One region of the Nocardioides sp. NPDC057772 genome, then DNA from elsewhere that is predicted to be linked to it. Evidence: riboswitches for the same ligand, from Rfam matches in the RefSeq annotation. Region 1 holds a riboswitch; the other holds the start of a gene.

The links. Region 1 has a riboswitch for thiamine pyrophosphate ahead of ACFVJS_RS07740 (thiamine ABC transporter substrate binding subunit). Riboswitches for the same ligand answer to the same signal wherever they lie in the genome.
Region 2: another riboswitch for thiamine pyrophosphate. It lies ahead of thiE (thiamine phosphate synthase); the one in region 1 lies ahead of ACFVJS_RS07740 (thiamine ABC transporter substrate binding subunit).

The regions. Positions count from the first base shown of each region.
Region 1 covers NZ_JBHVKN010000029.1:52-4,241, reverse strand. Annotated here, with positions in the region: gene ACFVJS_RS07745 (ABC transporter permease) at 1-1,338, opposite strand, end outside; gene ACFVJS_RS07740 (thiamine ABC transporter substrate binding subunit) at 1,335-2,411, opposite strand; TPP riboswitch at 2,401-2,509, opposite strand; gene ACFVJS_RS07735 (GNAT family N-acetyltransferase) at 2,541-2,972, shown strand; gene ACFVJS_RS07730 (MBL fold metallo-hydrolase) at 2,962-4,032, opposite strand; partial or broken gene ACFVJS_RS07725 (hypothetical protein) at 4,029-4,190, opposite strand, start outside.
Region 2 covers NZ_JBHVKN010000070.1:7,716-11,905, reverse strand. Annotated here, with positions in the region: gene ACFVJS_RS13780 (thiamine phosphate synthase) at 1-48, opposite strand, end outside; gene ACFVJS_RS13775 (thiazole synthase) at 45-812, opposite strand; gene thiS (sulfur carrier protein ThiS) at 809-997, opposite strand; gene ACFVJS_RS13765 (FAD-dependent oxidoreductase) at 994-2,085, opposite strand; gene thiE (thiamine phosphate synthase) at 2,085-2,663, opposite strand; TPP riboswitch at 2,689-2,798, opposite strand; gene ACFVJS_RS13755 (carboxymuconolactone decarboxylase family protein) at 2,843-3,433, opposite strand; gene ACFVJS_RS13750 (fumarate hydratase) at 3,535-4,190, shown strand, end outside.

The sequences.
Region 1 (4,190 bases):
GGCCTGCCGCAACCGGTCGTCGACCGACCCCAGGACCGGCACCAACGTCCTCACCACCAGGGGCAACGCGACCAGAGCCTGGGCGAGCGGCACCAGCCACGGCTCGTCCCGGAAGTCGAGAGCGCCTGAGCCGAGCGTCAGATAGAGCCCGAGGCCGAGCGTGACGGCGCTGACCCCGAGCGGCACCATGAACAGCCCGTCGAGGACCGCCCGCACGCGACGCTCGGCCCGGGTCCGCGACCGGCGGGTCACCGCGAAGGCCACCAGCAGCCCGAGCACGAGCGCGACCAGCGACGCCTGCACCGCGACCGCCAACGACGTCATCAGCGCGGTCGTGACCGGCACCAGCAGCGGCGGGTCGAACCCGGGGGTCTGCAGGGCGACGTAGTTGCCGAGGCTCCACCGGTCCTCGACCCGCAGCGACCCGAGCAGCAGCGCCAGCAGCGGCCCGGCCACCAGCAGGACGAGCACAGACGTCGACAGCAGGACCGGGAGGTCCCGCCGCGACACCCGGCGGCGGCGTACGACGACCCTCGACTGCGCCGGATCCGGCACCGAACGCAGTCGACCGGCCACGACCAGGAGACCGACGACGACCACCAGCTGGAGCACCGAGAGCACCGCGGCTCCGGGCAGGTCGAACAGGGTGAAGGTCAGCTTGTAGATCTCGGTCTCGATGCTGTTGTAGCGCACCCCGCCGAGGGTGAGCACGATCCCGAACGCGGTGGCGCAGAACAGGAAGACCACCGAAGCCGCGGAGACGATCGCGGGACGCAGCGCGGGCAGGGTGATCGTCCACAAGACCCGCGAAGGCGACGCCCCGAGAGCGGCGGCCGCCTCACCCGGGCGCGGGTCGAGCGACTCCCAGGCCGCTCCGACGGCCCGGATCACCACCGAGGCGTTGAAGAAGACCAGCCCGAGGATGATCGCCGTCGGGGTCCCGTCGAGCCCGAGAGGAGCCAGCAGCCCCGCCTCGCCGATGAGCTCCCGGAAAGCGACGCCGACGACGACGGTGGGGAGCACGAACGGCACCAGCAGCCCGGCCCGGATCGCACGCTGCAGCGGAAACGCCAGTCGATGCAGGGCGAACGCTGCCGGCAACCCCAGGGCCACGCTCAGCACCGTCGCGAGCCCGGAGGACCACAGCGTGAACCAGAGCGCCCGCTGGATCTCCGGGCGCCCCACGACCCGGGACACCACGGACGGGTCGAAGGAGCCACCGAAGAACAGTCCGCGCTGCACCATCCCCGTGACCGGCAGGACGAAGAAGACCGCCAGCACCGCCACCGGGAGGGCGGCGAGCGCGACGAGTGTCCCTACGCGACGGGTGGAGCTCACTGCGCGATCGTGTCACTCCAGGTCGCCAGCCACGCTTCCCGGTTCTCCTCGATCTCCTTCGGCTCGACGGAGAGCGGCGAGGTCGGCTGCTGGGCGAACTTCGCCCACTCGGCCGGCAGCTCGACGCGGGAGGAGACGGGGAAGACGTACATGCTCTCCGGCAACGCCCCCTGCACGCTGTCGGAGAGCATGAAGTCGATCAGCGCCTTGGCGCCCTCGGGGTGGTCGGCGCCCTTCAGCACACCGGCGTACTCGACCTGACGGAAGCAGGTGTCGAGCAGGGCCTTGGTCGTGGTCTTGCCGTCCTTGACGGTGAACGCCGGCGAGGAGTCGTAGGAGAGGACGATCGGACGCGTACCCTTCCCGCCGCCCTGGGTGAAGTCGGAGTAGTAGGCCTGGTCCCAGCCGTCGACGACCTTGGCGCCGTTGTCCATCAGCTTGCCCCAGTAGTCGGCCCAGCCGTCCTCGCCGTACTCGGCGACGGTCGCCAGCAGGAAGGCCATCCCCGGCGTCGAGGTCGCCGCGCCCGGGGTCACGAAGAGGTCCTTGTACGCAGGGTCGGCCAGGTCGTCGAGCGACTCCGGCGGCGTCAGCTTCTTGGCCGCGAACCACTCGGTGTCGATGTTGACGCACACGCTGCCGTTGTCGACGGGCGTGAGGAAGTGCTCCTCGTCGCCGGGCAGGTCGTACTCGGAGACGCCCTCGGGGATCTCGGACGGCGTGTAGGCCTCCAGCGCGCCCTGGTCGATGGCCCGGCTGGCGAAGGTGTTGTCGACGCCGAAGACCGCGTCACCGTCGGGGTTGCCGGTGTCCATGGCGATCTTGGTGGTCAGCTCGCCGCCGTCGCCCGCGTGCCGGATCTCGGCGGTGTAGCCGGTCTTCTCGGTGAACTCGGCGAGCACCTCCTTCGGCAGCGTGAAGCTGTCGTGGGTCAGCAGCACGACGGTCTTGTCGTCGGCGCCGCCCGACTTCTCGGCGTCCGGCTCGGCGGGGGTGCTCCCGCAGGCGGACAGCAGCAGCGCCGAGACCGCAGTGATCGCAGTGGCAGTGATGGCAGGCGTACGCGTGCGCATTCTGACTCCCTTCGCCGGTGTCAACCGGAGCAGGTTCGGAGGGTCTGCGGCGCTGCTCGCCGCACTCTCAGGCCTCTCGGCCTCCCCTGTCTGTTCCCGGCAACACTACTTGCTTGCGAGAATCCACCCATGACCGACGTCTCCATCTCGTCCTTCGACGACCTCACCCCCAAGACCGCGTACGCCCTGTGGCAGCTGCGCCAGGAGGTCTTCGTCGTCGAGCAGGACTGCCCGTACCTCGACCTGGACGGCCGGGACCTCGAGTCGGGGACGCGTCATGTGGTGCTGACCGACGGCGACCAGCTCGCGGGCACCGCCCGCATCCTCGACGACGGCGACGTGTGGCGGATCGGCCGCGTCGTCCTCGCCCCCGCCCACCGCGGCAAGGGCCTGGCGGACGTGATCATGCGGGCCGCCGTCGAGGCCGTCACCGACCGTGACATCGTGCTGGATGCTCAGTCTCCGTTGGCCGGCTGGTACGCGAAGTTCGGGTTCGTGAAGGACGGCGAGGAGTTCCTCGAGGACGGCATCCCGCACACCCCGATGCGCCTCAGGCGCTGACCGCATCGACCGGAGCGAACAGCACGCTCGCCTCGGTTTCATCACGCGTGGCGAGACCGCGAGCGACCAGGAGCTCCAGGTGGGCCTTGGTCTCCATGACCGCGAGCCCGGCGTTGAAGTAGTCGAGCTCGGCGAAGGCACGCTCGTGGCGGGTCCAGCCGAGGTCGCCCGCGACCTCGAGCGCCGAGCGACGGCCGGCCTTCAACGAGGACAGCGACTGGGCGAGCCGCGACTCGTGGTGGGCGAGGAGCTCGTCGACGCGGGCGTGCGACGAGGTCGCGACGGGGCCGTGGGCGGGCAGAAGCCGCAGGTCGGGCAGGGAGCGGACCTTGGTCAGCGACGCCATGAAGTCGCCCAGCGGGTCGATGACCGGGACCGGCTCGAAGCCGATCGACGGGGTGATCGTGGGCAGCACGTGGTCGCCGGCGAACAGGACCGAGCCGGCCAGATCGGCGTAGACGTAGTGGCCCTGGGTGTGACCGGGGGTGTGCACGGCATCGACGTCGCGGCCGGCGACGGAGAGGCGTACGTCCCCTTCCAGCCATCGCGAGGGCATCCGCCAGTGGGACAGGTCGGGGGCGGGCGGCGGGTTGGCGGCCCACACGGCGGCCAGGTCGTGCGCACCGGCATGGGCGAGCAGCCGGTCGGTCGAGATCCAGCCGTCGAGGTCGCCGTTGGTGAGCTCGAGGGTGGGCCGTTCGCCGGCACCGAGCAGCACGTCGGCGCCGAACTCCTCACCCAGCACGGAGGCGAGCGTGTAGTGGTCGCGATGCACGTGAGTGACCAGGAAGCGCCGAATGTCGCCGAACGCGAAGCCGAGCTTCTTCAGCCCGCTCTCCAGCGCGGCGCGCCCCTCGGTGATCGCCCAGCCGCCGTCGACCAGCGAGAGCCCGTCAGAGCCCTCGAGGACGTAGATGTTGACCGCCTTGAGCCCGTCCATCGGCAGCGGCAGCGGGATCCGGTGCACGCCGTCGGCGACCGTCCATGCTCCCGGAGCGGACCAGTGCTCCCCCGAGTCAGGCGAGATGGCGGTGGCTGTCGACTGACTCGTCTGGCTCATCGGGCTCCTTCGGGTCGTCCTCTCCAGAGCCAGAGCAGACCCAGGATCGGCAGCAGGGCGGGAACGAATCCGTATCCGATCCCGAACTTCGACCATACCGAGTCGTCCGGGAACCAGGACGGCACGACCAGCGACAGGACACCGACGACGAGCACGCC
Region 2 (4,190 bases), on a different contig from region 1:
CGGCAGCTGGGAGCGGTCGGTGAGCAGCAGCAGTCGCGGCAGACTCATGCGATCCGGCCCTCCATGGGTGAGGACGCCCGGGCGACGGCCTGGCGCGGGATCCGGCCGGCACCACGGGCGGCGTGGCCGGCCTCGACCGCGAGCCGCAGCGCGCGGGCCATCGCGGCCGGGGCGTCGGCGCGCGTCACCGCGGTGGCGGCGAGGACGGCAGAGCAGCCGAGCTCCATCGCCAGCGCCGCGTCGGAGGCGGTGCCGACCCCCGCATCGAGCACGACGGGTACGTCGACCGCGGCCACGACGGCCTCGATGGCGTGCGGGTTGAGGATGCCGAGCCCCGACCCGATCGGCGAGCCGAGCGGCATCACCGCCGCACAGCCGGCGTCCTCGAGCCGACGCGCGAGGACGGGGTCGTCGGTGGCGTACGGAAGGACCGTGAAGCCTTTGCGCACCAGCTGCTCGGCGGCCTCGACGAGCTCGACGGCGTCGGGCATCAGTGAGGTCTCGTCGCCGATCACCTCGAGCTTGACCCAGTCGGTCTCCAGCGCCTCCCGGGCCAGCTCGGCGGTCAGCACCGCCTCGCGCGCCGAGAGGCAACCGGCCGTGTTGGGCAGGATCGGCACGGCCGCGGCGCGGAGCGTCTCGAGCAGACCGCCGGACGCCGTGGAGGACGTACGCCGCATCGACACCGTCACCAGCCCGGGCTCGGCCGCGGCGATGACCTCCGGGAGCAGCGCCAGGTTGGGCAGGCCGCCGGTGCCGAGGAAGAGGCGCGAGGACAGCTCGCGTCCGGCGATCTTCAAGATTCCGCTCATCCGCCCTGCACCGCCGTCACGATCTCGATGACGTCGCCGTCCTCGAGGCGGGTGGTCGCATGCTCCGCACGCGGTACGACCTCGCCGTTGACCGCGATGGCGCTCCCAGCACGCTCGGTCAGCAGGTCGACGATGCCGGCGCCGTCGGCGACCTCGGCCGGTTCGCCGTTGATCATCAGTCTCATCTGTCGGTCTCCTCGGTGTTGCTTGACGGGCACTTCGTGGGCTTGTCGGGTGTTTCAGTGCCCGTCAGGCCCAGGGATCCCCGGTCGACCGGGTATTCCAGGAACCGGCGCGGATCCACCACGGGCTCCACCGTCCCTGTCTCGATGTGATCGGCGACGAGCCGCGCGATGAGCGGCGCGAGCAGGACCCCGTTGCGGTAGGCGCCCGCGGCGAGCACGACGCCGGGCTCCTGGGTCGGTCCGACGAGCGGCAGGTTGTCCGCGGTGCCGGGCCGATCCCGCGAGGTCACCTCCACCACGCTGGCCCGGTCGAGCCCCGGCACCACCCGGCGGGCGGAGTCGAGCAGCCGCCACACGCCCTCGACGGTCGGCAGCAGCGGACCGTCGCGTTCCTCGGAGGTCGCCCCGATGACGACCTCGTCGCTCTCGGTCCGCGGCACCACGTACACCTGCTCGCCGTGCACCCAGGCCCGCACCGTCCGCTCCACCCGCTCCGCCGTCCGCAGGCGGACGACGTCGCCGCGTACCGGGCGGATGAGGGAGGAGTACGGAGCGGGCAGCTGCGCGCCGGTCGCGATCACAGTCAGGTCGGCGGCCTCAACACCGTCACCAACGCGGTCACCTACCCGCGCGAGCAGCGCCGCGACGACGGCACGCGGGTCGACGGAATGGTCCTCGGCGAGGAAGGCGCCGCCGGCGACCCGGCCGAGTCCGGGTTCGTATCCCAGCAGGTCGCGACGCCCCAGCCGTTCGTAGGCGACCCCGGCGAGGTCGAGCACCGCGAGCTGCCGCTCGACCTGCTGCACGTCCCCGGCGTCGACGCCGACCAGCAGCGTCCCGCGGGTGTGCACGGGCACCCCGAGCCTCGACGCGAAGTCAGGCCACAGCGCGAGCGATGACAGGCACAGCCGGGTCAGGTCCTCCTCGCCGTGCCAGGCCTCGCCGGCCGGGCTGAGCATGCCGGCCGCGGCGTACGACGCCCCCGACCCCGGCGCGGGATCGACCATCGTGACCTCGTGCCCGCGGCGGATCAGCTCATCGGCGACAGACAGCCCGACGATCCCGGCCCCCAGAACGCGTACGCGCATCACGCCACCGCCGTCACGAGCTCCTTCGCGGCCTGGAGTGGATCGGGTTGTCGCCAGAGCCCACCGATCACGGCGACCCCGTGGGCCCCGGCGGCGCGGACCGGCCCGGCAGACTCCGCCGAGATCCCGCCGATCGCGATCAGCGGCAGCACGCCGGCGGCATCGGTGACGGCGGAGACGCCCAGCGGGTCGGGCAGGCCAGCCTTGGACGCGGTCGCGAAGACCGGCCCGAAGCCGGCGTAGTCGGCTCCCTCGGCCGCCGCCTCCTCGACCGCGGCCCGATCCCGGCAGGTCGCGCCGATGACCAGCCCCGGGGCGACCGCGTCGGCGATCCGCCGGGCCTCGGCCAACGGCAGATCGGACGCACCGAGATGGACGCCGTCCGCGCCGGCGGCGAGCGCGACATCGAGCCGGTCGTCCACGACCACACAGGCCTCGTACGCAGCGACGAGCTCGATCACGCTCGCGGTGAGAACGACCAGCTCACGCGTCGTCGCGGTCTTGTCGCGCACCTGGAAGCCGTCGACTCCTGCCGCGGCGAGCGCAGGCAGGAGCGTCAGGTCATCGGTCGTGGACACGAGACAGAAGAGCCTCGGGAGGGCAGGCAACACGTCAGTCACTTCCTTCGCCGGCATGATCCGGATCAGGTATTACGGTCGGAGCGGCTCCAGCTCCCTCTCAGCCCGCTGCCGCGGACTCCCGTGTGGGTTGGGTCTCCATCACTGTAACGGAGTGATGGGCACCCGACGCAAGGGGTTCACCCGATCATGGACGACTGACCGCCGCGCTGTGCGAGCGGCTTGAGCTCACAGGCCTCCGCGAAGCCGTCGGACTCGATACCCAGCGCGACGTTGGTGCGGGTCGAGAGGTTGGCGAACCCGATCACCGCGGTCAGCTCGATCACGGCCGCCTCCCCGAGCTGCGCGACCAGGGCCGACACCATCTCGTCGGTGACGGTCGGCTCGGCCTGGCTCATCGCCTCGGCGTACGCCATCACCTCCCGCTCCAGCGGGGTGAACACATCCGACTCACGCCAGCGCGGCACCTCCCGGGCCTTGTCCATGTCGAGGCCGCGGTTGTGCGCCTCGAAGTAGTTGAAGTCCAGGCACCAGCTGCACCCGACCGACGAGGCGACGGCCATGTGGGCAAAAGACTTCAGCTGCTCGTCGCAGGCATCCCACTTCTTGACCTTGGAGCCGAGGCCGGACATGCCCATCAACACCTTCTGGTTGTGCCAGTAGACGCCGACCGAGGACGGCACCTGACCGAGCATCTTCATGGCGAACCGCTTGATGAGCATCCCCTTGAAGCCGGTGATCTCCGCGGGTGCGATGCGGGTGGCGGTCATTTCTCCTCCTGGGGTCCAGGCCCCGTTCTTCGGGACTCTCGACATCTAGACGACGGACGCGCGCGATCTGTGACATCCCCGGCGGCGTACGATTCGGTTCCGTGGCTGACGTTGAGTTCCGGTACTCCGACCTCCTCCCGACTTCTCATGACGACACGCCTTACCGGCTGGTCACCTCAGAGGGGGTGGAAGAGATCGAGGTCGACGGGCGCAAGTTCCTCAAGGTCGACCCCGAGGCGATCCGCCTGCTGACCGCCGAGGCGATGAAGGACATCAACCAGTACCTCCGCCCGGCGCACCTCAAGCAGCTCCGCAAGATCATCGACGACCCCGAGGCCTCCGGCAACGACCGCTTCGTCGCGCTCGACCTGCTCAAGAACGTCAACATCTCCGCCGGCGGGATCCTGCCGATGTGCCAGGACACCGGCACCGCGATCGTGATGGGCAAGAAGTCCGAGGGCGTGCTGACCGGCTCCGACGACGCCGAGACCGTCAGCCGCGGTGTCTTCGACGCCTACACCAAGCTCAACCTCCGCTACTCCCAGCTCGCGCCGCTGACCACGTACGAGGAGAAGAACACCGGCTCCAACCTGCCCGCGCAGGTCGAGATCTACTCGACGGCCGAGGGCGAGAACGGCCCGGAGTACAAGTTCCTCTTCATGGCCAAGGGCGGCGGCAGCGCCAACAAGTCGTTCCTTTTCCAGGAGACCAAGGCGATCCTCAACCCGGAGAAGATCCTCACCTTCCTCGACGAGAA